2 regions of the Massilia scottii genome follow, and region 1 is predicted to be linked to the other one. Evidence: predicted binding sites of a transcription regulator. Region 1 holds the regulator's gene; the other holds the start of a gene.
What was found. Region 1 encodes NrdR, which represses ribonucleotide reductase genes. Its sites were predicted from a motif close to CACNANATNTNGTG; they were not measured.
Positions count from the first base shown of each region.

Region 2: a site for NrdR is predicted at 7,369-7,382, ahead of RBA41_RS04665 (ribonucleoside-diphosphate reductase subunit alpha). Genes of this name have one in related genera too.

Region 1 covers NZ_JAVCWM010000021.1:53,603-64,988, reverse strand. Annotated here, with positions in the region: gene RBA41_RS24405 (pilus assembly protein) at 1-1,800, opposite strand, end outside; gene RBA41_RS24400 (pilus assembly protein) at 1,797-2,429, opposite strand; gene RBA41_RS24395 (PilW family protein) at 2,436-3,383, opposite strand; gene pilV (type IV pilus modification protein PilV) at 3,380-3,961, opposite strand; gene nrdR (transcriptional regulator NrdR) at 4,121-4,588, opposite strand; gene glyA (serine hydroxymethyltransferase) at 4,615-5,862, opposite strand; ZMP/ZTP riboswitch at 5,965-6,075, opposite strand; gene RBA41_RS24375 (SDR family NAD(P)-dependent oxidoreductase) at 6,205-6,951, shown strand; gene ybgC (tol-pal system-associated acyl-CoA thioesterase) at 7,211-7,615, shown strand; gene tolQ (protein TolQ) at 7,645-8,334, shown strand; gene RBA41_RS24360 (ExbD/TolR family protein) at 8,347-8,781, shown strand; gene tolA (cell envelope integrity protein TolA) at 8,789-9,805, shown strand; gene tolB (Tol-Pal system beta propeller repeat protein TolB) at 9,798-11,063, shown strand; gene pal (peptidoglycan-associated lipoprotein Pal) at 11,121-11,386, shown strand, end outside.
Region 2 covers NZ_JAVCWM010000003.1:93,608-104,993, forward strand. Annotated here, with positions in the region: gene RBA41_RS04635 (YggT family protein) at 1-100, opposite strand, end outside; gene RBA41_RS04640 (hypothetical protein) at 208-429, shown strand; gene RBA41_RS04645 (hypothetical protein) at 402-1,307, shown strand; gene RBA41_RS04650 (ribonucleotide-diphosphate reductase subunit beta) at 1,668-2,444, opposite strand; gene RBA41_RS04655 (hypothetical protein) at 2,478-2,669, opposite strand; gene RBA41_RS04660 (ribonucleotide-diphosphate reductase subunit beta) at 2,955-4,091, opposite strand; gene RBA41_RS04665 (ribonucleoside-diphosphate reductase subunit alpha) at 4,186-7,146, opposite strand; gene RBA41_RS04670 (sigma-54-dependent transcriptional regulator) at 7,723-9,150, opposite strand; gene RBA41_RS04675 (sensor histidine kinase) at 9,147-10,874, opposite strand; gene RBA41_RS04680 (PP0621 family protein) at 10,878-11,126, opposite strand; gene RBA41_RS04685 (cytochrome C assembly family protein) at 11,123-11,386, opposite strand, start outside.

The DNA.
Region 1 (11,386 bases):
GCCGTCGGCGCTCCATTCGGTATTGTCGTGCCGGTTGCCGGTGGTGATGAAGGGATTGCCGTCGTCGTTGCGGTCCTTGAAGGCGCCGTATTTGGCGGCCAGGTAGAGCGCGCTGGCGCCCATGCCGGATGCCGGGCCGAGTTCGAGCGCGATGCTGCTGACCGTGACCGGCTTGTCGCGCCGGATCGGGTTGGTGTGCGCCCAGTAGGCCGCGCCGGCCAGGTACAGGCTGCCCGCGCCGTCGGGGCCGTCGCTGCGCAGGTCGAGCCTGTCCAGGTCCGGCCGGGGCGCGCCGTTGCCGAAGGCGCCGTTGCGGTCGGCTTCCATGTCGCCGACGCGGCGAGTCGCCTGCATGACGTCGAAGCGGACCGGCGCGAAGGTGTCGACGGCGCGCGCGGGATCGTTGCGGCCGGTCCGGGTGTTGCCCGGCACGTGGCGGTCATCGATGAAGGAGGAATGGCCGATGGTGGCGATGACGTTGCGCTGGCAGGCCGCGCCGACCGGGTCGGCGCGGCTCGACCAGGCCGGCAAGCCATCGCCGGGCACGGCGCCAGTGCCCGGTTCGCGCCCCTGCAGGTAGCGCAGGGCTTCGTAATACAGTTCGGCCCCGGGATCGCTGGCCGCATAGCTGCCGGCGGTGGCGGGATGGCTCCTGCCCGCCAGGTTGATGGCCGCGATCGTGCCGCTGGCCGCGCCGCTGCTGCGGTCGGGATTGGGTACGAGCACGCCGCTCACTGCGCTCCATTCGGCGCGCTGGTTGACCTGCGATTCGTAGCGTGGCGCCTCGATGGCCTTCTCGCCGATGAACTTGAGCGGCGCGCGCAGGACGCCACCATCGACCGCCGCGCTACCGTGCGCCGCGCTACCGTGCGCCGCGCCATCGTGCGCCGCGCCATCGTGCGCCGCGCCATCGTGCGCCGCGCCCTTCTCGCGCGTGGCGGCCGGGTACGCCATGAGCCCGATGCGCGCCGTCCCGGCATGCCGCTGCAGCGCCCCCTCGGGCTTGAAGGCGGCACCGTAGGGACGGCACAAGCCGGGCCGGCTGGCGCTGTCGTCGGCGCCGCAGACGCGCACGCGCGCGAGAAATTCGCCGTGGAACTTGTCGGACACCAGCCGCGTGCCGCTGGCGCCGTAACGGGGTGCGTCGCAGTTGCTGCCTTTGCCGGTGCCGCTGAACAGCACGCGGTTGCGGCACGACACGATGAACAGGTCGGCGCTGCCGAAGGGCGTGAGCGCCGCGCTGTGTGCCGCCGCCAGCTTCTTGCGCGGAAAATGCCGCGGATGGGCATAGAAATCAGGATGCGCCGCGCCATCGGGCAGCCATGCGCGCTGCAGCACGGTGATGCCGGGTTCGTCGATGACGCGGTCGCCGCCAGTCAGGCCGAGCCGGACCAGGTCGAGCGTGGACGCCGTGGCCCAGTTGAGCAGATGGCCGCTGAACGCGTCACCGCCGCAGCCATGCTGCGCATCGGCCGGCCCGACGGGCGAAAAATACCCCTGGCGCTCGTCCAGGTCGGGCTCGCGCACCGAGCGCGAGCGCGCCCTGGCCGGGTACCGGTAGCACAGGCGCGGATTGAAGTAGCCGGGGTAATCGGCCCCTTGTGCATACTCGCCACGGTAAGCCGCGCCCGCATCCTCGAAGGTGAGCGACAGGTTGAGCAGCAGATTGGGTGGCAACTGGCCGGGCGCACCAAGAACGCCGTCGGGCAGCACCAGCGGCGGCGCGGCCGACGCCAGGCAAGCGTGGCAGACAAGCACGAGCGCCAGCAGGCAGCGAAGACAGGCGCGCAGCGGTTTCATGGCGCCTCCTCGGGCGCGGCCTCCGGCACGGCCTTGAGGTAGAACGATTGCAGCACCACGCGGGTGGCGTCGAGCGCGCCGAAGCCGACGGCGGTAATCCGGTAAAAGTTGCCTGGCGGGCGGGCAGCGTCGGCGCCGGCCTGAGTGTGCGGCAACAGTTCGATCAGGTAGCGCGGCGGCCGCAGCGGCAGCGTGCCTTTGCCCGACGGCAGCTGCGCGCCGGTAAAGCGGCCGTATGCGACCCCGTCCGGCCCCGGCCCGTCATGGTCCGACAAAGCGGCGCTTTGCCACGCCGGCGTCCCGGGCACATGCTGGCACAGCCCGGCATTGACCTCGCGTTCTGCGCCGCAGCCGTCGACGAAGCCGAGCGCGTAACCACGGGCAAACAAGGCCGCGCGCGCCGATGCGGGATCGGCGCCGCCTTCGATATCGTGCTCGGCGTCGGCCAGCGCGGCCTCGGCCGCCTGGAAGGCGATGTGCCGGTCGCGCTCGTGGCGCGCCGATTTTTCACCGTCGAGCGCGCTGCGGGCCGCCGACACGCCGACGATCATCAGCGCCAGCAGCACGAACAGGGCCGCCAGCATGACGGCGCCACCTTGACGGTCGAGGGGAGAGGGAGCGCAGGGCATGGCGTCTCACAGGGCCGCGTTGCGCAGTACGATGGTGGCGGCGAAACTGCGCCGTTCGCGCCAGCGCAGCGCCGGCGGCATGCGCGCTTCGTCAAGCCGGGTACCGGGGTCGGCCGCACCGCTGTAGCCGGCGCCGAACAGGTCGAACGCTTGCGGCTCGCGGTCGGCCGCGCCGCGCCGGGCGCCGTGCAGCAGCAGCGCCACCTTGATGCTGGCCACCCGTTTCCAGTGGGTTTTGCGGCGCAGGTCCTGCTCGCGCTCGGCCGGACTTGCCCCGTCAAGCGCCAGGGCGGCATCGAGCGCGCTGACGGCGCCGGCGCTGAGGTACTGGTTGGGCAAGCCGTCGGCCGGCACATCGGTGTCGAGTCCGTACAGCACCTGGAAGGTGTCGACCCCGGCCACGAGCGCATCGCTGCGCCAGTTTTTCTGGCCCCGGTATTTGCAGCGCAGTTCGGCCTCGCCGCCCGCTGCCGGCGCGACATAGAAAATGCTCCAGCCCTCGCTGCCGGCCCCCACGCCGAACCCGGCGCAACTGAGCATGCTGCCATCGCCCTCGGCGCCCTCGCCCACGCCGTCGAAGCGCAGCGCCAGCACGTCGCTGCCGTTGACGCCGCCCGGGCGCGCGCTGGCGATGCCGGGCCCGCCGCCGAGCACCTGGTCGTCCAGCCCGCCGATGCGGGCGGCGGCGCTGGCCGGCGACGGCGGCGCGTCTTCACGGTCGAGATCGACAAAGGCGCCCTGGCGCGCCGCGCGTTCGATGGCGTCCAGCGCAAAGCGGCCGGCGTCATCCACCTGCGCCAGTTCGCCCTGGGCCGCGTAGCCGGTCTGGGCCGACACCAGCACCGATGCCGCGGCGAGTGAAACCAGCAGCCCGAGCAGCAGTGCGACCAGCAATTCCACCAGGGTCAGGCCGGCCTGATGGCATCGGCGCCGGACCGCCGCGTGCGCGCTCATGGGGCACCCGTGCCGAGCATCACCGCCACCGCCGGCGGGGATGGTGCGCCGGCGCCGGCATCGGCAGCGCCGTCGGCCCGCTTGGCGCGCCAGCCGAGCTTGATCACGACAGGGGCGCCGGCCGCGCCGGCGCACTCCCAGGCCAGCGCCTGGCGCGCCTCGTCCCACACGGTGGCGTCGCGGCAGACTGCGATGCGCCCGCCGGGAAAGCCCGCGTGCAGCGCCGCCATGGTGTCGGCGATGTCGAACTGGGCCAGCTGGGCGCTGTCGCAGCGGTTCACGCCGTAGCATTGCGCGGGCGCGGGCGGCGGCGCGCCATCGGCCGCATCGTAGTGGAGTTGCAGGTAGGGATTGCTGAGATCGTCGCGCTGCATTTGCCCGGCGTTCGCCTGCATGCGCCCGGCCAGGCCGCTGGCCAGCTGCACCGCGCGCGACATGAGGCTCGCTCCCTGGTGCGTGCGCAGCGCGGCGACCTGCGTGCCAAGGGCGCCCAGGATGCCGACGGTCAGCAGCAGCAGCGCCACCAGCACTTCGGTCAGCGTAAATCCGCCGGCGACACGTTTTCGCAATAAGCGCATGACTCCCCCGCAACGTTGAACAGACACGTCCGGTCATGACGCCGCGGCCCGGCAGGCGTGGCTGCAAGGTGCGTGGACGGGTGATCTGGATCGCTTGTGAGCTACGTTAACAGCAGGGCGTGCAGGCACGGATGGCCTGCCTCAAGCGTGTGAGCTGAACTATTTGCGCGGTTTGCGCTCGTGGCCTACTTCGGCAATGGCTTCCTGGAACTCGGCCAGGTCTTCGAAGTTTTTATAGACGGACGCGAAGCGGATGTAGGCAATCTTGTCGAGGCGTTTCAGTTCCTGCATGACCAGTTCGCCCACGTGGCCGGTATCGACCTCGCGCTGTCCGCTGGTAAGCAGCTTTTCCTCGATCGAGGCGACCGCGCTGTCGATCGCTTCGGCCGACACGGGCCGCTTGCGCAGCGCCAGCATCAGGCTGCCGCGCAGCTTGACCGAGGCGAACTCGGTGCGGCTGCCGTTTTTCTTGACAATGATCGGCATCGACAATTCGATCCGCTCATAGGTGGTGAAGCGCTTGTCGCACTTGACGCAGCGGCGCCGGCGCCGGATCGAATCGCCCTCCTCGGAGACGCGCGTATCGAGCACTTGCGTGTCTTCATGCTGACAGAAAGGACATTTCATGGGGGCGCCGGGCTGCTGGTGTGAGGTTAAGCCGCGTAGACCGGGTACTTGTCGGTCAGCTTCTTGACTTCCACCTTGACGCGTTCGACGACGGCGGCGTCGTTCGGGTTGTCGAGGATGTCCGCGATCAGGTTACCGACCGTGGTTGCATCTTCTTCCTTGAAGCCGCGCGTGGTGAAGGCCGGGCTGCCGAGGCGGATGCCGGAGGTCACGAACGGTTTTTGCGGATCGTTCGGGATGCCGTTCTTGTTGCAGGTCATGTGGGCGGCGCCCAGCAAGGCTTCGGCTTCCTTGCCGGTCAGGTTCTTCGAGCGCAGGTCGACCAGCATCACGTGCGATTCGGTGCGGCCGGAGACGATGCGCAGGCCGCGCGCGATCAGCGCCTTGGCCAGCGCGTCGGCGTTTTTGACAACCTGCTTCTGGTACTCGGCGAACGATGGCTCCAGCGCTTCCTTGAAGGCGACGGCCTTGCCGGCGATCACGTGCATCAGCGGGCCGCCCTGGATGCCGGGGAAGATCGCCGAATTGATGGCCTTTTCGTGCTCGGCCTTCATCAGGATGATGCCGCCGCGCGGGCCGCGCAGCGATTTGTGCGTGGTCGAGGTGACGAAGTCGGCGTGCGGCACGGGGTTCGGGTACACACCGGCGGCGATCAGGCCGGCGTAGTGCGCCATGTCGACCATGAAGTAAGCGCCCACTGCCTTGGCAACCCTGGCGAAGCGCTCGAAATCGATCTTGAGCGAAAAGGCCGAGGCGCCGGCGATGATCATTTTTGGCTTGTGCTCGTGCGCAAGACGCTCCATCGCCTCGTAGTCGATATCTTCCTGCTCGGTCAGGCCGTAGGACACCACATTGAACCACTTGCCCGACATGTTCAGCGCCATGCCGTGGGTCAGGTGGCCGCCTTCGGCCAGCGACATGCCCATGATGGTGTCGCCCGGCTTGAGCATGGCGAAGAACACGCCCTGGTTGGCCTGGGAGCCGGAGTTCGGCTGCACGTTGGCCGCTTCGGCGCCGAACAGTTGTTTGACACGGTCGATCGCCAGTTGTTCGGCGACGTCGACGAATTCGCAGCCGCCGTAGTAACGCTTGCCTGGATAACCTTCGGCGTACTTATTGGTCAGCTGCGAGCCCTGGGCTTGCATGACGGCTGGCGAGGTGTAGTTCTCGGACGCGATCAGTTCGATGTGATCTTGCTGGCGTGCGTTTTCCTTCTGGATCGCGCCCCACAATTCGGGGTCAACATTGGCCAGCGTGTGTTCTTTTGAAAACATGAAAAAACTCCAATCGATAAGAGTGCGAGGCACCTGATTGCAAGGATCGAATGAGGGAAGCCGTCGGAAATGGAACAGGCAGCCTCATCGTGCGCTTCCATCGGTGGCTGCCCAGGCGAACGGCTGATGAAATCTCACGTTCCCCGGTGGATGCCCACCTTTCGCCGCCAGGCAGCAATGCGCCGCGACTTTTCGCCAGTTACGTGAGACATAATGGAGCCCAAATTGTAAGTTAAGTCCCTGATTAGGGCAAGGAATGGGATTGCCTAAATGGCAGGTCGCGGCCAATATCGTCACTTGGGCTACAATCCGGCATAGTTTCGGACTTCCTCAGGACACCACATGATCGTTTTCATCACCGGCGCCTCCGCCGGCTTCGGCGCCGAAATGGCGCGTACCTTCGTCAACAACGGCCATCAGGTCGTCATCAGCGGTCGCCGCAAGGACCGGCTCGAAGCCTTGGCAGCCGAGCTGGGCGACCTGGCCTTGCCGATCGTCATGGATGTCACCTGCAAGGAATCGATCAATGAAGCCTTGTCGATGCTGCCGCAATCGTGGCGCCAGGTCGATGTGCTGATTAACAATGCCGGGCTGGCGCTGGGTACGCAGCCGGCCCACGAAGCGCCGCTGGCCGACTGGGAAACCATGATCGCGACCAACTGCACCGGGCTGGTAACGATGACGCGCGCGCTGCTGCCGGCCATGGTCGAGCGCGGCAGCGGGCTGATCATCAACCTGGGCTCGGTGGCGGGCCACTATCCTTACCCGGGCGGCAATGTGTACGGCGCGACCAAGGCCTTTGTCGACCAGTTCACGCTCAACCTGCGCGCCGATCTGGCAGGCAGCGGCGTGCGCGCGACCAACCTGGCGCCGGGATTGTGCGGGGGGACGGAGTTTTCCAACGTGCGCTTCAAGGGCGACGACGCGGCCGCGGCCAAGGTGTACGAAGGCACGGTGCCGCTGACGGCAGCCGATATTGCGGCGACGGTGTTCTGGATCGCCACCCTGCCGCCGCATATTAATATCAATACGATCGAGATGATGCCGACCTGCCAGGGGTTTTCGCCGTTTGCGATCAAACGGACCTGATTCCCCGTCGTACCCGCCGAGTGCCGCCTTGGCGCGGTAGTCGTTTCTGCCAATGGCAGGAACGACGGGTGTGAGCCGGCATCACGTAACACAACTACACCCCATGTAAGCGATTGTTACAGAACTTGGCACTTCGTTATCGCTCACGTCTACTTGTGCCCCACTCCACCCCCGCTGGGTCATCTTTATGTACGCTTGCGTACATTTACAGCCCCGAAATCGCGTAAAATGTTTCCGATATTCACTTATGGCAAATGAAATGCCCTCAGTATTCAGTTGGCCGGTACGGGTCTATTACGAAGACACCGACGCCGGCGGCATCGTCTTTTACGCGAATTACCTCAAATTCTTCGAACGCGCCCGCACCGAGTGGCTGCGCGCGGCCAACGTCGGCCAACAGGCGCTGCGCGACCAGGATGGGGCCATCTTCGTCGTCAAAAACGCCAGCATCGACTATCACGCGCCAGCCCGGCTCGATGATGAATTAAACTTGACATTGAGTATAGAAAAACTGGGGCACGCATCGGTCCAGTTCCTCCAGCAAGCCTGGCACGGCGACGTCTTGCTGGCCAGCGCGCGGGTCAAAGTCGGTTGCGTCGATGCCGCATCCTTGCGTCCGCGCGCCCTGCCCGACGCAACGGCTGCTAAAATGCGTGCCGCCTGACACTTCACATCCAGAAAAATCCAACGCCCATGAATGCAGCCCAAGACCTTTCCTTTCTCGCCCTGATCAGCAACGCGCACCTGATCGTGCAATTGATCATGGCACTCCTGCTGGGCCTGTCCATCATGAGCTGGACCTACATCTTCCGCAAAGCGTTTGCCGTGCGCGCCGCCCGCCTGCAGACCGAACAGTTCGAGCGCAGCTTCTGGGCCGGCGGCAACCTGCACACCCTGCACCAGAACGCCAGCACCACGCGCGAGCAGAGCGGCGCGCTGGCACGCATCTTTGAAGCCGGCATGGGCGAGTTCATCAAGGGCAAGCAAGCCTCTCCCCAGCGCGATCCGCTCGAGACCGGCGCCGTGCTCGATGGCGCCCGGCGCGCCATGCGCGCCGCCTTCCAGCGCGAACTCGACGGCCTCGATTCGCACCTGAACTTCCTGGCCTCGGTCGGTTCCGTCTCGCCTTACATCGGCCTGCTCGGTACCGTGTGGGGCATCATGAACGCCTTCCGCGGCCTGGCCAACGTGCAGCAAGCCACCCTGGCAGCGGTTGCGCCCGGCATTGCCGAAGCGCTGATCGCCACCGCCATCGGCCTGTTCGCGGCGATTCCGGCCGTGGTCGCGTACAACCGCTTCACGCACGATATCGACCGCCTGGCCATCCGCTTCGAGAGCTTCGTCGAAGAATTCTCGAACATCTTGCAGCGCCAGTCGCGCTGATCGGAGTCACTCATGGCATCGTTTTCCAGCAGCCTGCGCGGCGGACGCAAACGCAAGTTCAAGTCCGAAATCAACGTCGTCCCCTACATCGACGTGATGCTGGTGCTGCTCATCATTTTCATGGTCGTGCCGCCTGCTAACAGCCCGAGCGTGATCAACCTGCCGAGCGCCGAGAAATCGGCGCTGCCGCCGGACGACTACATCCAGATCGTGATCAAGCCCAACGCCACCCTGAGCATCGGGGTCAACGGCAAGAACAGCGCCGCGCCCGAGGAGCTGCCCAACCGCGCCGCCGTATTGCGCCGCCTGCGCGCGCTGCATGCCGAGCATCCCGCGTATCCGGTCATGATTGCCGGCGACCGCGACAGCAAGTACGACGAAGTGATCCAGTTGATTTCCGAAGCGAAGAAAATGGGCATCAACCGGGTCGGCCTGGCCACCAAGTGACGACACGATGGCGCCCCTGACCCCTCCCGCCAGCACTGGCGGCCCTTACACTGTTCCGCCCGAGCCGAGCCGCACCCCGGCCATCCTGCTGGCGCTGGCCGTGCACGCCGGCTTGCTGCTGTTCCTGTGGGCTGGCATCAGCTGGCAGAACGTCGCCCCGACCACGACCGAGGCGGAAGTGTGGGACATGAAAGTGCAGGACGCGGCACCGCCGGCCCCCGAGCCGCCGCCGCCGCGCGAGGTGAAACCGGTGGAGCCGCCCAAGCCGGTCGAGAAAACGATCGAAAAACCGGTGGAAAAGCCGGTCGAAAAACCGCCGGCCGTCAAGCCGCCGGACATCGCGCTCGAACGCGAAAAGAAGCTCAAGGAACAGAAGCTCAAGCAGGAAGAGCGCCTGGCCGAGGAAAAGCGCGAGCTCGAGAAAGCCCGCAAGGAGCTGGCCGAGCAGAAGAAGCGCGAAGAGAAGAAACTCGACGAGCAAAAGAAACTGGCCGACCAGAAGAAACTCGAGCAGCAGAAGGCGGAACAGGACAAGCTGGCCGAGAAGCAGGCGGATAAGCAAGCCGACAAGCTGGCCCAGGAAAAGGCGGCCAAGGCGGAAAAAGCGGCCAAGGACAAGAAACTGGCTGAAGAAAAAAAGATACTCGACAAGCTGCACGCCGCCGAAATGCGCCGCATCACGGGTGGCGCCGGCGGCACCGGCGAGAGCGAGCAAAAGAGCGCACCGAAAGGCGATCCGAGTTACTTCGGCGCGATCGGCGCCAAGATCAAGAGCAACCTCAATTACACGGGCAGCACCAGCATGGCCGGCGATCCGGAAGCGGTGTACCAGATCGAGCAATGGCCGACCGGCGAAATCAAGTCGGTCAAGAAGATTAAAAGCAGTGGTGTGCCGGCGTACGACCAGGCAGTGGAAAATGCGATTGCCAAATCGTCACCGCTGCCACGGAAAAAAGATGGTACGGTAGATCGTTCAGTTCCCGCGGCATTCAAATTGAAGGAAACCCAGAAAAACCATGACTAAACTCAGCACATTGATCCTGACCGGCGCCCTGATCACCGGTTCGTCGGCCTACGCGCAAATGCGCGTGGAAGTCGTTGGCGTCGGCAGCAACCAGATTCCGATCGCCATTGCCGCGTTCGCAGAAGAAGGCGTGGCGCCTGCGCAAATCTCAGCCATCATCCGCGCCGACCTCGAGCGCAGCGGCATGTTCAAGATCATCGACGCCGGCAGCACCCTGTCGGAAACCTCGCCGATCGATTACAGCCAGTGGAAGTCGCGCGGCGCCGATGCGCTGGTGGTGGGCAGCGTGCAGAAGCTGGCCGACGGCCGTTTTGAAGTGCGCTACAAGCTGCACGACACCATCAAGACCAACCAGTTGTCGAGCCTGACCCAGGCCGCGCAAGCGAAATACACACGCCTGTCGGCCCACAAGATCGCCGACGATATTTACGAAAAGCTGACCGGCAGCCGCGGCGCCTTCGCCACCCGCGTCGCGTACGTGAATGAAAACCGCGGCGCGCGCGATTACCGCCTCGAAATCGCCGATGCCGATGGCGAAGCGGTGCAGGTGGCGGTGCGCTCGAACGAGCCGATCATTTCGCCAGCCTGGTCGCCGGACGGCACCAAGGTCGCCTACGTGTCGTTTGAAAAACGCAAGCCGATCATCTACGTCCAGGACCTGGTGACGGGCGGACGCAAGATCGTGGTCAACGAAAAGGGCAGCAACTCGGCGCCGTCGTGGTCGCCCGACGGCACCCGCCTGACGGTGGCGCTGTCGAAAGACGGCCATACCCAGGTGTATATCGTCGGCGTGGACGGCAGCGGCCTGCGCCGCGTCTCGAACAGCAATGGCATCGATACCGAACCGCAATTTTCGGCCGACGGCCAGACCATTTATTTCACGAGCGACCGCAGCGGCGGCCCGCAAATCTACAAAATGAGTGCCAACGGCGGCGCAGCGCAGCGCGTCACCTTCAATGGCAGCTACAATATCAGCCCGCGCGTCTCCTCGGACGGCAAAACCCTGGCCTGGGTATCCCAGCGTGACGGTGGCTATTCCCTCTATGCGATGGACCTGGCCAGTGGCCAGGAACTGCGCCTGGCCGATGCGGCCACCGAACCGAGTTTTTCGCCCAACGGCAAATACATCATGTACGCAACCAAAGGCGGCGGCCGTACTTCGCTGGCTGTGGTGTCGGTCGATGGAAGGGTCAAGCAGCGCTTAACAACCCAGGCAGGAAACATCAGGGAGCCCAACTGGGGTCCCTTCATGAAGTAAAAAAAGAAGTCCAAACGTCATTCACGTCATTTTTAACACCGACCAGGAGAAGAACCCATGCGCAATTTTAAAACCCTCGCATTCATCGTCACGAGCGCCGCCCTGCTCTCAGCTTGCAGCACCCCAGTCAAGGAAGAAGTCGCGCCAGTGACCGAGCGTCCGGTCGCCGCCAAGCCGGACGTCGCCGCCGACAAGCGTGACGTCAACCCCGTCGAAACCGGCTCGGTCGATCCGGTCAACGATCCAAAAGGCGTGCTGGCAGCCCGCAGCATCTACTTCGACCTCGACAGCTATGTCGTGCGCGAAGATGGCAAGCCGGTCGT
Region 2 (11,386 bases), on a different contig from region 1:
GCGGACGCACGCGGATCGCCTGCATCCAGAACCGCAGTAACAGGACCCCACCAAGAATGGTGGCGATGGTGTCGACGATCAACTGAACAATACTGTACACGTGCTCTCCTTAAAAAAAAACCGCTGTGTGATACGAGTCACACAGCGGTATTTTGCCTGATCCAGGCCCAACAACCTGTTACGGACGGCTGCTGGTCGGGAAAGGCCATGCTGCTGCCGGAGCCAACACAGTTTTCGCCGCTGGCGCCGGAGCCGGTGCTGCCGCTGCTGCTGGTGCAGGAGCTGCTGCCAGCTTCGATGCTGCGTCGGCTTTCGGTGCAACTGCCTTCTTCGGCGCTGCTGCTTTCTTTACAACCGGCTTGGCTGCCGGAGCGGCAGGAGCCGCTGGCGCCGCTGCTGGCTTGGCTGCTGGCTTCGCCGCAGCCTTAACCGGCTTTTTTGCTGCTGGCTTAGCCGCCACCTTTTTTGCTGCTGGCTTTGCTGCTGCTTTCGCTGCTGGCTTTGCTGCTGCTTTAGTTACTGCTGGTTTTTTGGCGGTCGACGTCGCTGCTGCTTTTTTGGCGGCTGGCTTGGCTGCGGCTTTGCTGGCTGCTGGCTTCGCTGCTGCTTTTTTAGCGGCTGGCTTGGCGGCCGGTTTGGCTGCGGCTTTCTTCGCTACCGGCTTGGCTGCTGGCTTCGCTGCCGACTTGGCTGCTGGCTTGGCCGACGACTTCGCTGCGGCTTTTTTCGCTGCCGGCTTCGCTGCTGCCTTCTTCGCTACCGGCTTGGCCGTGGCTTTTGCCTTGGCTGCTGGCTTGGCTGCCGCTTTTTTGGCGACTGGCTTTGCTGCTGCTTTTTTAGCGACTGGCTTGGCGGCCGACTTGGCTGCTGCCTTTTTCGCTACTGGCTTGGCGGCCGGCTTGGCTGCCGATTTAGCTGCCGACTTGGCTGCTGGCTTGGCGCTGGTTTTTGCCGCGGCTTTTTTCGCTACTGGCTTCGCTGCTGGCTTGGCTGCGGCTTTTTTCGCTGCTGGCTTTGCTGCTGGCTTGGCTGCGGTTTTCGCTGCGGCCTTTTTCGCTGCCGGCTTGGCTGCAGGTTTGGCTGCGGCTTTCGTGGCTGGCTTGGCTGCGGCTGCTTTCGCAACGACTTTCTTCGCTGGTTTCTCGGCAGCGGCTTTCGCGGCTGGTTTCTTTACTGCGGGTTTCTTAGCGGCTGTTGCCATTTGGGTTCTCCTTCATCTGAGATGGGAAAAAATCACGCTACAAGATTTAAAACCCGTCCGACCCGTAACTGGAGGTCAGGCGAATTATTCATCGGCACAAACGTGATCGTGTTTATGCTAATGAATTCGGCACCAGCTGAACTGCTGCAACTCCTCAAGTTTGCAGCGCTTCAGCTATAGTCGTTTCTGAAAACAGAGACGACGGATACGGTGTTCATGGTTCGCTGTCCACATCCAAAAGCCCACAACCGTAAAAGAAAAAGCCGCCATGCCTGAACCGGATCAGGCAGTGCGGCTTTGTCTTTTGCAGAAGTTTAAGCACATATCTGTTGAATCAGCGTCCCATTTTGATCGATGATTTTGTCGTCGCGCGCGGCTTGCATCTTCGCGTTCACGTTTTGACAAATTCAATCACGTAAAGTACACGAAAACCTTGTCAGTGCGCAACCAGCACACTGCGTTTCGCTTACTTTTTTTTTCGGCGGCGCGCGCGCCATGCGCGCCGCGCGTTTTGAAAATCGTTTATTCGCAGTTCAATGCGCCGCCGCTTTGGTACCTCGTCACGCGCGTCCCGGCAAAGCGGCGCTCCTTTTTCAGGCCGATCATCGCGCTCATCGACGGGCGCGGATTTTCTTCCTGTGCACACAGCGCGCCGGGTCCGAACCGCTGCGCGCGGCGGTGCGCGATGAAGCGCAGGCAAGCGTTGAACGTGGCCGCGTCGGGGCCGGCACAGCGCGCACGATGGCGTCGCCGGCGCGCGCATATTCGAGGTCGGCCGATTGCAGATACAGCGCCTGATCTCTTCGCCGACAGCCGCCCTCCACGGCAGCGGATTTTCCATCGTGATCGTGACGATCGCGTCGGGCGCAAAATTGCAATGCATTGATTCGTCACGCAAAATGCTCCGATAGCGCTGCGCCGCACCCATCGTTTTGTTGTGCCGCCCGAGCGCGGGAATCGAAGTAAAGCCGGCGTAAAAGAACACGCCTTCGATCACGCAGGCGAACACCATCGGCGACTTCAACGGCCTCCGATCGTCCTCCACGGCATCCGTGGCGAAGGCCGGATCGGTCAGGGGATTGATGATCGGAATGAGGATTTCACCGTTGCCGCGGATCGCTTCGGCCTCCTTGCAGGCGTTGGAAATCTGCGCCTCATCGCGGCCCGGGACGCCACGATGTACTGCCAGCCGTGCGTGCGAATCGCGATATCGAAGGCCGTATGCGGCAGGTATTGGCGGCATTCGGGCGCGTGATGTGGCGCCCGGTTGCGAGCGTCATGTCGTTCGCGGCGGACGAACCGGCGCCCGCAACCACGCTTGAATTTCTTTTTGCGAGACGACGCTCGTCATCGTCAAACCGTTGGGATTTTTCCACAACTCTGTCGCACTGCATGACGCGCTCGCGCAGTTCGCGTTGCGCATGCCACCGGTCGATGCACCGACGCTCGCGCCATTGGCCGTGTTCATGTCGTGGCGCCGCGCGCACGTCGGCGCGCGCCTGCCTGTCTGCTCGTGCGCATGCTGTCGGACGCCGGCGGCGTGAAAGCGCTGAAAGCGGACATCGTGGAGTGCGCTTGATGTCCACCCTTGCAGTCGCTGCAAGATAGCGCAGAGCTTATGAGAGAGTACGGCCATCCTCGTCTTGTTCGACGAGCATGGCCGTAAACGGACTCGGGCGAACATGGATAGTCCGCCCGAAGCTTGAAAGACAATCGATTGAGCAGAATCCTTCCTCGGCTCAATTCTCTGGGCTTACTCCCAGTTCAATGCACCACCGGTCTGATACTCGGTCACGCGCGTCTCGAAGAAGTTGCGCTCCTTTTTCAGGTCGATCATTTCGCTCATCCACGGGAATGGATTTTCCTCTTGGGCGAACAGCGCGTCCAGGCCGATCTGCTGCGCGCGGCGGTTCGCGATGAAGCGCAGGTAACCCTTGAACATGGTCGCGTTCAGGCCGAGCACGCCGCGCGGCATGGTGTCTTCGGCGTACGCATACTCCAGGTCGACCGCTTCCAGGAACAGCGCCTTGATCTCTTCGCGGAAAGCCGGGGTCCACAGCAGCGGGTTTTCCATCTTGATCGTGTTGATCAAGTCGATTCCGAAATTGCAATGCATCGATTCGTCGCGCAGGATGTACTGATATTGCTCCGCCGCACCCATCATCTTGTTCTGGCGTCCGAGCGCCAGGATCTGGGTAAAGCCGACGTAGAAGAACAGCCCTTCCATCAGGCAGGCGAACACGATCAGCGACTTGAGCAGCTTCTGGTCGTTCTCCACGGTCCCCGTGGTGAAGGCCGGATCGGTCAGGGTATTGATGAACGGAATCAGGAATTCATCCTTGTCGCGGATCGACTTGACCTCGTTGTAGGCGTTGAAAATCTCCGCTTCATCGAGCCCCAGCGACTCCACGATGTACTGGTAGGCGTGGGTGTGGATCGCTTCCTCGAACGCCTGGCGCAGCAGGTACTGGCGGCATTCCGGCGCCGTGATGTGGCGGTAGGTGCCCAGCACGATGTTGTTGGCGGCCAGCGAATCGGCGGTCACGAAGAAGCCCAGGTTGCGTTTGACGAGACGACGCTCGTCATCGGTCAAACCGTTGGGATTTTTCCACAACTCGATGTCGCGCTGCATGTTGACCTCTTGCGGCATCCAGTGATTGGCGCAACCGGCCAGGTATTTGTCCCACGCCCATTTGTATTTGAACGGGACCAGCTGGTTCACATCGGTCTTGCCGTTGATGATGCGCTTGTCGTCGGCGTGCACGCGCTTGGCGACCGATGCGGCATCGGCGTCCGTTACGGCTACGGGTTCGGTACCCGTTTCGGCGGCGCTTGGCGCCACGGGGCGCGCGGCTGGCGCGCTGGCTGTTTCATCGTCCCAGGACAACATGGTCATTTCCTCTTTTCGTCTGTCTTCAATTCGGTATTGCGCGGAGCGCCGTGGCGCTCCGCCTCTTTGCCGGATGACTCCGGCGATGACACTATTACTGGCAGGCTTCGCATTCCTCGAAGCCATCGTCGCCCGGACGCAGGTAGCACGCCGCGCCGTCTTCCTCGGCCGCCGCCGCGGCTGCCGTCGCTGCCGCTGCGCTCGCCGCCACCTTGGCCGCCGTATCGGCCGCCGCGCCCATCGCGTGGGCCGACATGCCGCCGTCCACCGCCACCGCGTTCAGCGCGCCGGTCTTGGAAGTCGACTTTTCCATGTGGGTCGCCGCGATGGTGCGCAGGTAGTAGGTGGTCTTCAGGCCGCGCAGCCAGGCCAGCTTGTAGGTCTCGTCGAGCTTCTTGCCCGACGCGCCAGCCATGTAGATGTTCAGCGACTGGGCCTGGTCGATCCACTTCTGGCGGCGCGATGCCGCTTCCACCAGCCAGCTCGGCGAAACCTCGAACGCCGTTGCGTAAATGTCACGCAAGTCTTGCGGGATGCGGTCGATCTTGGCCAGCGAACCGTCGAAGTATTTCAGGTCGGCGATCATGACTTCATCCCACAGGTCGCGCGCCTTGAGGTCGCGCACCAGGTAAGAATTGATCTCGGTAAATTCGCCGGACAGGTTCGACTTCACGTACAGGTTCTGGAAGGTCGGTTCGATGCAGGCCGACACGCCGATGATGTTCGAGATCGTCGCGGTCGGGGCGATCGCCACGCAGTTCGAGTTGCGCATGCCGAACTGCTTGATGCGCTCGCGCACCACGGTCCAGTCCATGGCCGACGACATGTCCACTTCCAGGTAGCCGCCGCGTTCCTCGGCCAGCAGCTTGATCGAATCCTGCGGCAGGATGCCGCGGTCCCACAGCGAGCCGCTGTACGACTCGTAGCGGCCGCGCTCTTCGGCCAGCTCGGTCGAGGCCAGGTAGGCGTAGTAGCACACCGCTTCCATCGAGGAATCGGCGAATTGCACCGCCTGGTTCGACGAATAAGGCACGCGCATCATGTGCAGGCAATCCTGGAAGCCCATGATACCCATTCCCACCGGACGGTGGCGCATGTTCGAGTTGCGCGCTTTTTCGACGGCGTAGTAATTGATATCGATGACGTTGTCGAGCATGCGCATCGCGGTGCGCACGGTTTTCTGCAGCTTGACCGGGTCGAGCTTGCCTTCTTTCATGTGCGCCGGCAAGTTCACCGAACCCAGGTTGCAGACGGCGATTTCCGACTCGTTGGTGTTCAGGGTGATCTCGGTGCACAGGTTCGAGCTGTGGACCACGCCGACGTGTTGCTGTGGCGAACGGATGTTGCATGGATCCTTGAAGGTGATCCATGGGTGGCCGGTTTCGAACAGCATCGACAGCATCTTGCGCCACAGGTCGAGCGCGGCGATCTTCTTGAACACGCGGATCTCGCCGGCGGCCGCTTTGGCTTCGTAGCCGGTGTAGGCCGCCTCGAAGGCCTTGCCGACCTTGTCGTGCAGGTCAGGCGTTTCCGATGGCGAGAACAGGGTCCAGTCGCCCTTTTCCATCACGCGCTTCATGAACAGGTCGGGAATCCAGTTGGCCGTGTTCATGTCGTGGGTGCGGCGGCGGTCGTCGCCCGTGTTCTTGCGCAGGTCCAGGAATTCTTCCACGTCCATGTGCCAGGTTTCCAGGTAGGCGCACACCGCGCCCTTGCGCTTGCCGCCCTGGTTGACCGCCACGGCGGTATCGTTGACCACTTTCAGGAACGGCACCACGCCTTGCGACTTGCCGTTGGTACCCTTGATGTGGGCGCCCAGGGCGCGCACCGGCGTCCAGTCGTTGCCCAGGCCGCCGGCGAACTTGGCCAGCAGCGCGTTTTCCTTGATCGCGTCGTAGATGCCTTCCAGGTCGTCCGAGACGGTGGTCAGGTAGCATGACGAGAGCTGCGAGCGCAGGGTGCCGGAATTGAACAGGGTCGGGGTCGAGCTCATGAAGTCGAACGACGACAGCAGGTTGTAGAACTCGACGGCGCGCGCTTCGCGGTTTTCTTCGCGCAGCGACAGGCCCATGGCCACGCGCATGTAGAACGCCTGCGGCATTTCGATGCGCACGTCGCGCACGTGCAGGAAGTAGCGGTCGTACAGGGTTTGCAGGCCGATGTAGCCGAACTGCAAGTCACGGTCGGCGACCAGGGCCTTGGCCAGCTTGGCCAGGTCGAAGGTGGCCAGGACCGGGTCCAGCAACTCGTTCTCGATGCCCTTGGCGATGTATTTCGGGAAGTACTCTATATAGTGTGCCGCCGCTTTCGCTTGCGGCACTTCTTCGCAGAACACTTCCTTGCGGATGGTGTGCAGCAGGATGCGGGCGGTCACTTGCGAGTAAGCCGGGTCCTTTTCCATCAGCGCGCGCGCAGCCAGGATGGCGGACTTGTGCAGCTCTTCGACCGGCACGCCGTCGTACAGGTTCTTGACCGTTTCGGCCAGGATGGCGTCGGCGTCGACGTGTTTTTCCAGGCCGACGCAGGCGGCGGCGATCAGGTCGCGCACCTGGTTCATGTCGAGCAGGCGGCGCTGGCCGTTTTCAGTGACGTGGATTTGCGGCGCGCTCATTTGCGCGGAGGCACCTTGTGCCTCCTTCTGCAGGCGGCGCTCTTCCATGTGCTTGGCGCGGTACAGCACGTAGGCACGCGCCACGTCGTGCTCGCCCGAGCGCATCAGCGACAGTTCGACCTGGTCCTGCACGTCTTCGATGTGGAAGGTGCCGCCCGATGGCTGGCGGCGGATCAGGGCGGAAACGACGTTCTCGGTCAGTTGCTCGACCAGTTCGCGCACGCGCGCGGAGCCGGCGCTCTGGCCACCGTTAACGGCCAAAAAGGCCTTGGTGACGGCGATCGAGATCTTCGACGGTTCAAAGGCGACGACAGCGCCGTTGCGGCGGATGATGCGGTAGTCGCCGCGGGCGGCGACGGCGGCGGCACTGGTCGGTGCTGGCTGGCCTGCTGCTCCAGGTGTGATGTGCAATTGGTTGATCGAAGAATCTTGGGATGTTTGCATTGAACCTCCTGGAGCGGCGGGCTTTGGTCTGCCGCCGGTTGTTATCAAGTGGACGGCGTCAATCAACCGTCCCCAACAAATATAAAAACAAAAAAACTACCCCCGCCAGCCTGGAATGTCGAGGCCGGCGCCGTAAGGCAATGGTGGGTGGATTGCGTTAAAAACTGGGCTTGCCGTGCTGCGTTATGGATGCTGAGTTATCGGTGGCAGAGCTTCAAAAACCACTATATCTAGTCGATTCATCAAATGTGGGACTAATTGTAGTACCTCACCCGGGGAGTGGCAATAGAATTAAGTAGCAATATTTTCCTGTGCGTCGCTTGACTTTTTTGACTCAGGCCGCATGAAGGACTGCCCGGTTAGCACATACTAACGGGTGCCCTTTTTTGAAGCAGCCGCCAGCGCGCGCGCCTGCCGTTTTTGCGTCGCGGGGCAGCATTATAAACCGTGGGGGGAGTGGGCGTTGGAATGGGCCTGGAAGGACGCCACCCGGCTATCTCGTCGCCCCCGCGCAGGCGGGGGCCCATTTATTTCTGCGCAGACGCGCCATAGGCCCCAGGTGTCGGCCGCCGCACCCTAGCCCTCCGGCTCCTGGATATCGAGCTTCTGCATCTGGTAGCGCAGCTGCCGGAAACTGATCCCCAGCAGCAGGGCCGCCTGGGTGCGGTTGAACTGGGTCTGGGTCAGCGCGCGCAAGATGATCTCGCGCTCGACCTGCTCCAGATAATCGGGCAGGCTGCTCGGCAACTCCGCCGGCCCGCTCGCGCTCACCGGCGCAGCCGCTGCCTGCGCTGGCGCCGCCACCGGCGCCGGCACCGCTTCAGCGACGGGCGCCGCCCGCTCGGCCACCCGCGCGCCCTTGAGCGACAGGTCGCCCACTTCGATCACGCCGTCATTGGCGAACGCCAGCGCCCGCTCCAGCACGTTCTCCAGCTCGCGCACATTGCCCGGGAACGAATACGTGCTCAAGGTTTCCAGCACCTGCGGCCCGAGCGCGGCCTGCTGCCCCGGTCCGGCCAGGCGCGCCAGCATGCCATTGACCAGCACCCCCAGGTCGTCGAGCCGCTCGCGCAGCGGCGGCACGCTCAATTCGATCACATTCAGGCGGTAAAACAGATCCTGGCGGAACTTGCCGGTCTCGACGCACTGCGCCAGGTTCTGGTGCGTGGCGCTGATGATGCGCACGTCGACCGGCTCCTCGCTGGTCGCGCCGATCTTGCGCACGCGCCGTTCCTGGATCGCGCGCAGCAGCTTGACCTGCATCGCCAGCGGCAGATCGGCCACTTCATCGAGCATCAGGGTGCCGCCGTTGGCCGCATGGAAAAATCCGTCGCGCTCGTCGGCCGCGCCCGTGAACGCACCCTTGCGGTAGCCGAAAAACTCGGCTTCCATCAGCGCTTCGGGAATCGCGCCGCAGTTCACGGCAATGAAGGGCTTGCCCGCGCGCGAACTGCGGGCGTGGATTTCGCGCGCCACCAGTTCCTTGCCGCTGCCCGATTCGCCCGTAATCGCAATCGGCGCCATCGAGCGCGCCAGCCGTTCGATCTGGTTGCGCAGCGACTGCATCACGGCCGATTCGCCGATCAGGCGCGAGGCGGTGCCGGCGGCGGCCGGGCTGCCCGACTGCGTGGCCGGGGCCGACAGGCGCAGGGCCGACTGCACCATCACGCGCAAATCGTCCAGCACCACCGGCTTGGACACGTAATCGAAGGCGCCCGCCTTCAAGGCCACCACCGCGTTTTCGGCGCTGCCGTAGGCGGTCACGACCGCGATCGGGGTCGATTTGTTGGAAGCGTTCACTTCCTGCACCAGTTCCAGGCCCAGGCCGTCGGGCAGGCGCATGTCGGTCAGGATCAGGCCGTAATCGTTCTGCGCCAGGAAGGCGCGCGCCTCGCGCAGCGTTTCGGCGCTGTCCACATCGAGCCCCATCCTGACCAGCGTGATTTCCAGCAGTTCGCGTAAATCCGCCTCGTCATCGACGACCAGTACGCGGGGTGATGTCATGTTGTTGCCTTTCTGTTACTAGTGGCGCCGCGCGCTCCCAGCGGCTGCGCGAACGAAATCACAAACCGGCCGCTGGCCTTGCGTACCCCGAAGCCGCTGGCGTCGAAGCGATACTCGTAATCGAGCATCGCCGCGTTGTTCAGGCACAGCTCGCGCGCCAGGTACAGCCCCAGCCCGGTGCCCTTGCTCGAGGTCGTATAAAACGGTTCGAACAGGTGGGCCCGCACGTCGGGCGTGATGCCCGGCCCGTCGTCCTGCACGTGCAGCTCCATGCCGCCGGCCGCATCGGTGACGACGTACACGCGGATACAGCCCTCCCCGCCGCTGGCGTAGCGCAGCGCATTGGTCAGCAGGTTGATCAGCACTTCGCGCAGGTGCAGCGCGTCGAAACGCACCGGCACGGCTCCAGTGTTGCCCAACCACACTATATCATTGGCGACCCCTTGGGTTTCGTCAAATTCGGTTTTCAACTCATTCAAAAAGGGGCCGAGCAACAACGGATCGCCGTTGGGCTGGACCTTGCGCGACAATTGCAGTATGTCTTCGACCATGCGGTTCACCCGCGCCACATTGTCGCCGACGATCTTGAGCAGGCGCGCCTGGCCCGGCTCGTGCAAGTCTTCCGCCAGCAGGGCGGTGGCGTGGCCGATGGCCGAGAGCGGATTGCGCACCTCATGCGCGATACTGGCGGTCAGGCGTCCCATCGAGGCCAGTTTCAGTTCCTGGGCCTGGTTTTCGATGGCGGTGACGTCCTGTAAAAAGATAACGCAGCGCTCGGACGCCTCGTCGACCGTGTCGACCCGCGCGAAACGCAGCTTGAGGTGGGCCGCCAGGTCGCGCCGCCCGCTCCAGGCTGCCGTGCCGGCGTCGCCGCCGCCGCCGCTGTCGCGGTACGGCTTGACGGTCACGAAGGCGGCGCGCAGCCCGCCCACGGCCGGTCCGACCTGCTGCTGCCACTCCGAAAACGCATACGCAACCGGTTCCAGCGCAGGCACCTCGGACAGGGCGAAGCCGCTGTCGCCGTTGGCCAGTCCCAGCATGTGCTGGGCGGCCGGGTTGCCGGCGAAAATGTGCCCGTCGCGGTCGACCACGAGGATGCCGTCGTCGACGTCGGCGATGATGATCTGGTTGATCGCCTGCTGGATTTTCAGGTCGGCGCCGTGGCGCGCGGCCAGTTCTTCCTGCCGGATCAGCTTGGCGGCAAGGCGGCTGACCACCATCACGATGGCGAAGAAGGCGGCGCCGTACAGCCCGGCCTGGGTGAGCGGCATGCCGGCCATGCCCAGGAACACCTGGTACAGGGAATCGATCAGCAGGAACAGGGTGACCAGCGCGGCCGAAAACAGGGCCAGCAGGCGCGGCGCCAGGATCGCGGCGCCGGCCAGCGGGAACAGGTACAGGATCACCAGGCTGCCGCGGCTGGCCGCTGCGGCCATGTACAGCACCGAAATGACCGCGATGTCGACCGCGATCTGCACCACCACCTGCATCAGGAAGTGCTTGCGCACGTACACGCTGGCCAGCACGAACGCGCCGGCCAGCGCCAGGTAGGCGATGCAGGTTTCGGTATACAGATGATGGCCGGTGCCGGCCGCGTCTTTCTGGTCGAACGCCAGGTACGCCAGCAGCACCAGCGAAATGACGATGCGGGTGGCGGTCAGCGCCTGCAGCGAGCGCCAGAATGTTTCGCGCGACTCTGCCGACAGCGCGCTCCAGAAGGACATCACTCAGGCGGGCGGCAAACGGGCGTGGTCCGGGCTGCAATACTCCCGGCCGCCGGCCTTGACCGCTTCCGACTCGGGGAAGTACACGTGGCAGTGGGCGCAGGCGATCATGGTTTCGGCTTCGCGCGCCGCCGGCCGATCCTGGCGCGGAGCGGCGCCCTGCCCCGGCGGCGGCATCATGCCGCGCAGCTTGCTGCGGATGGCCGCGATCACCAGCGCCACCAGCGCGATCCAGAACAGAATGCGTATCATGCCAGCCCCCGGTGCAAAACGACTTCAAGAACGAAACGGCTGCCGACATAGGCCAGCACCAGGGTGGCGAAACCGGCCAGGGTGAAGCGCAGCGCGGTCTTGCCGCGCCAGCCGCGCCAGCGCCGTCCGGCCAGCAGCGCGGCGAACAGGACCCACGACAGCAAGGTGAAGACGCTCTTGTGATCCCACTTGAGCACGGTGCCGAACACCTGCTCCGAAAACACGATCCCCGACAGCACGGTCAGGCTGAGCAGCACGAA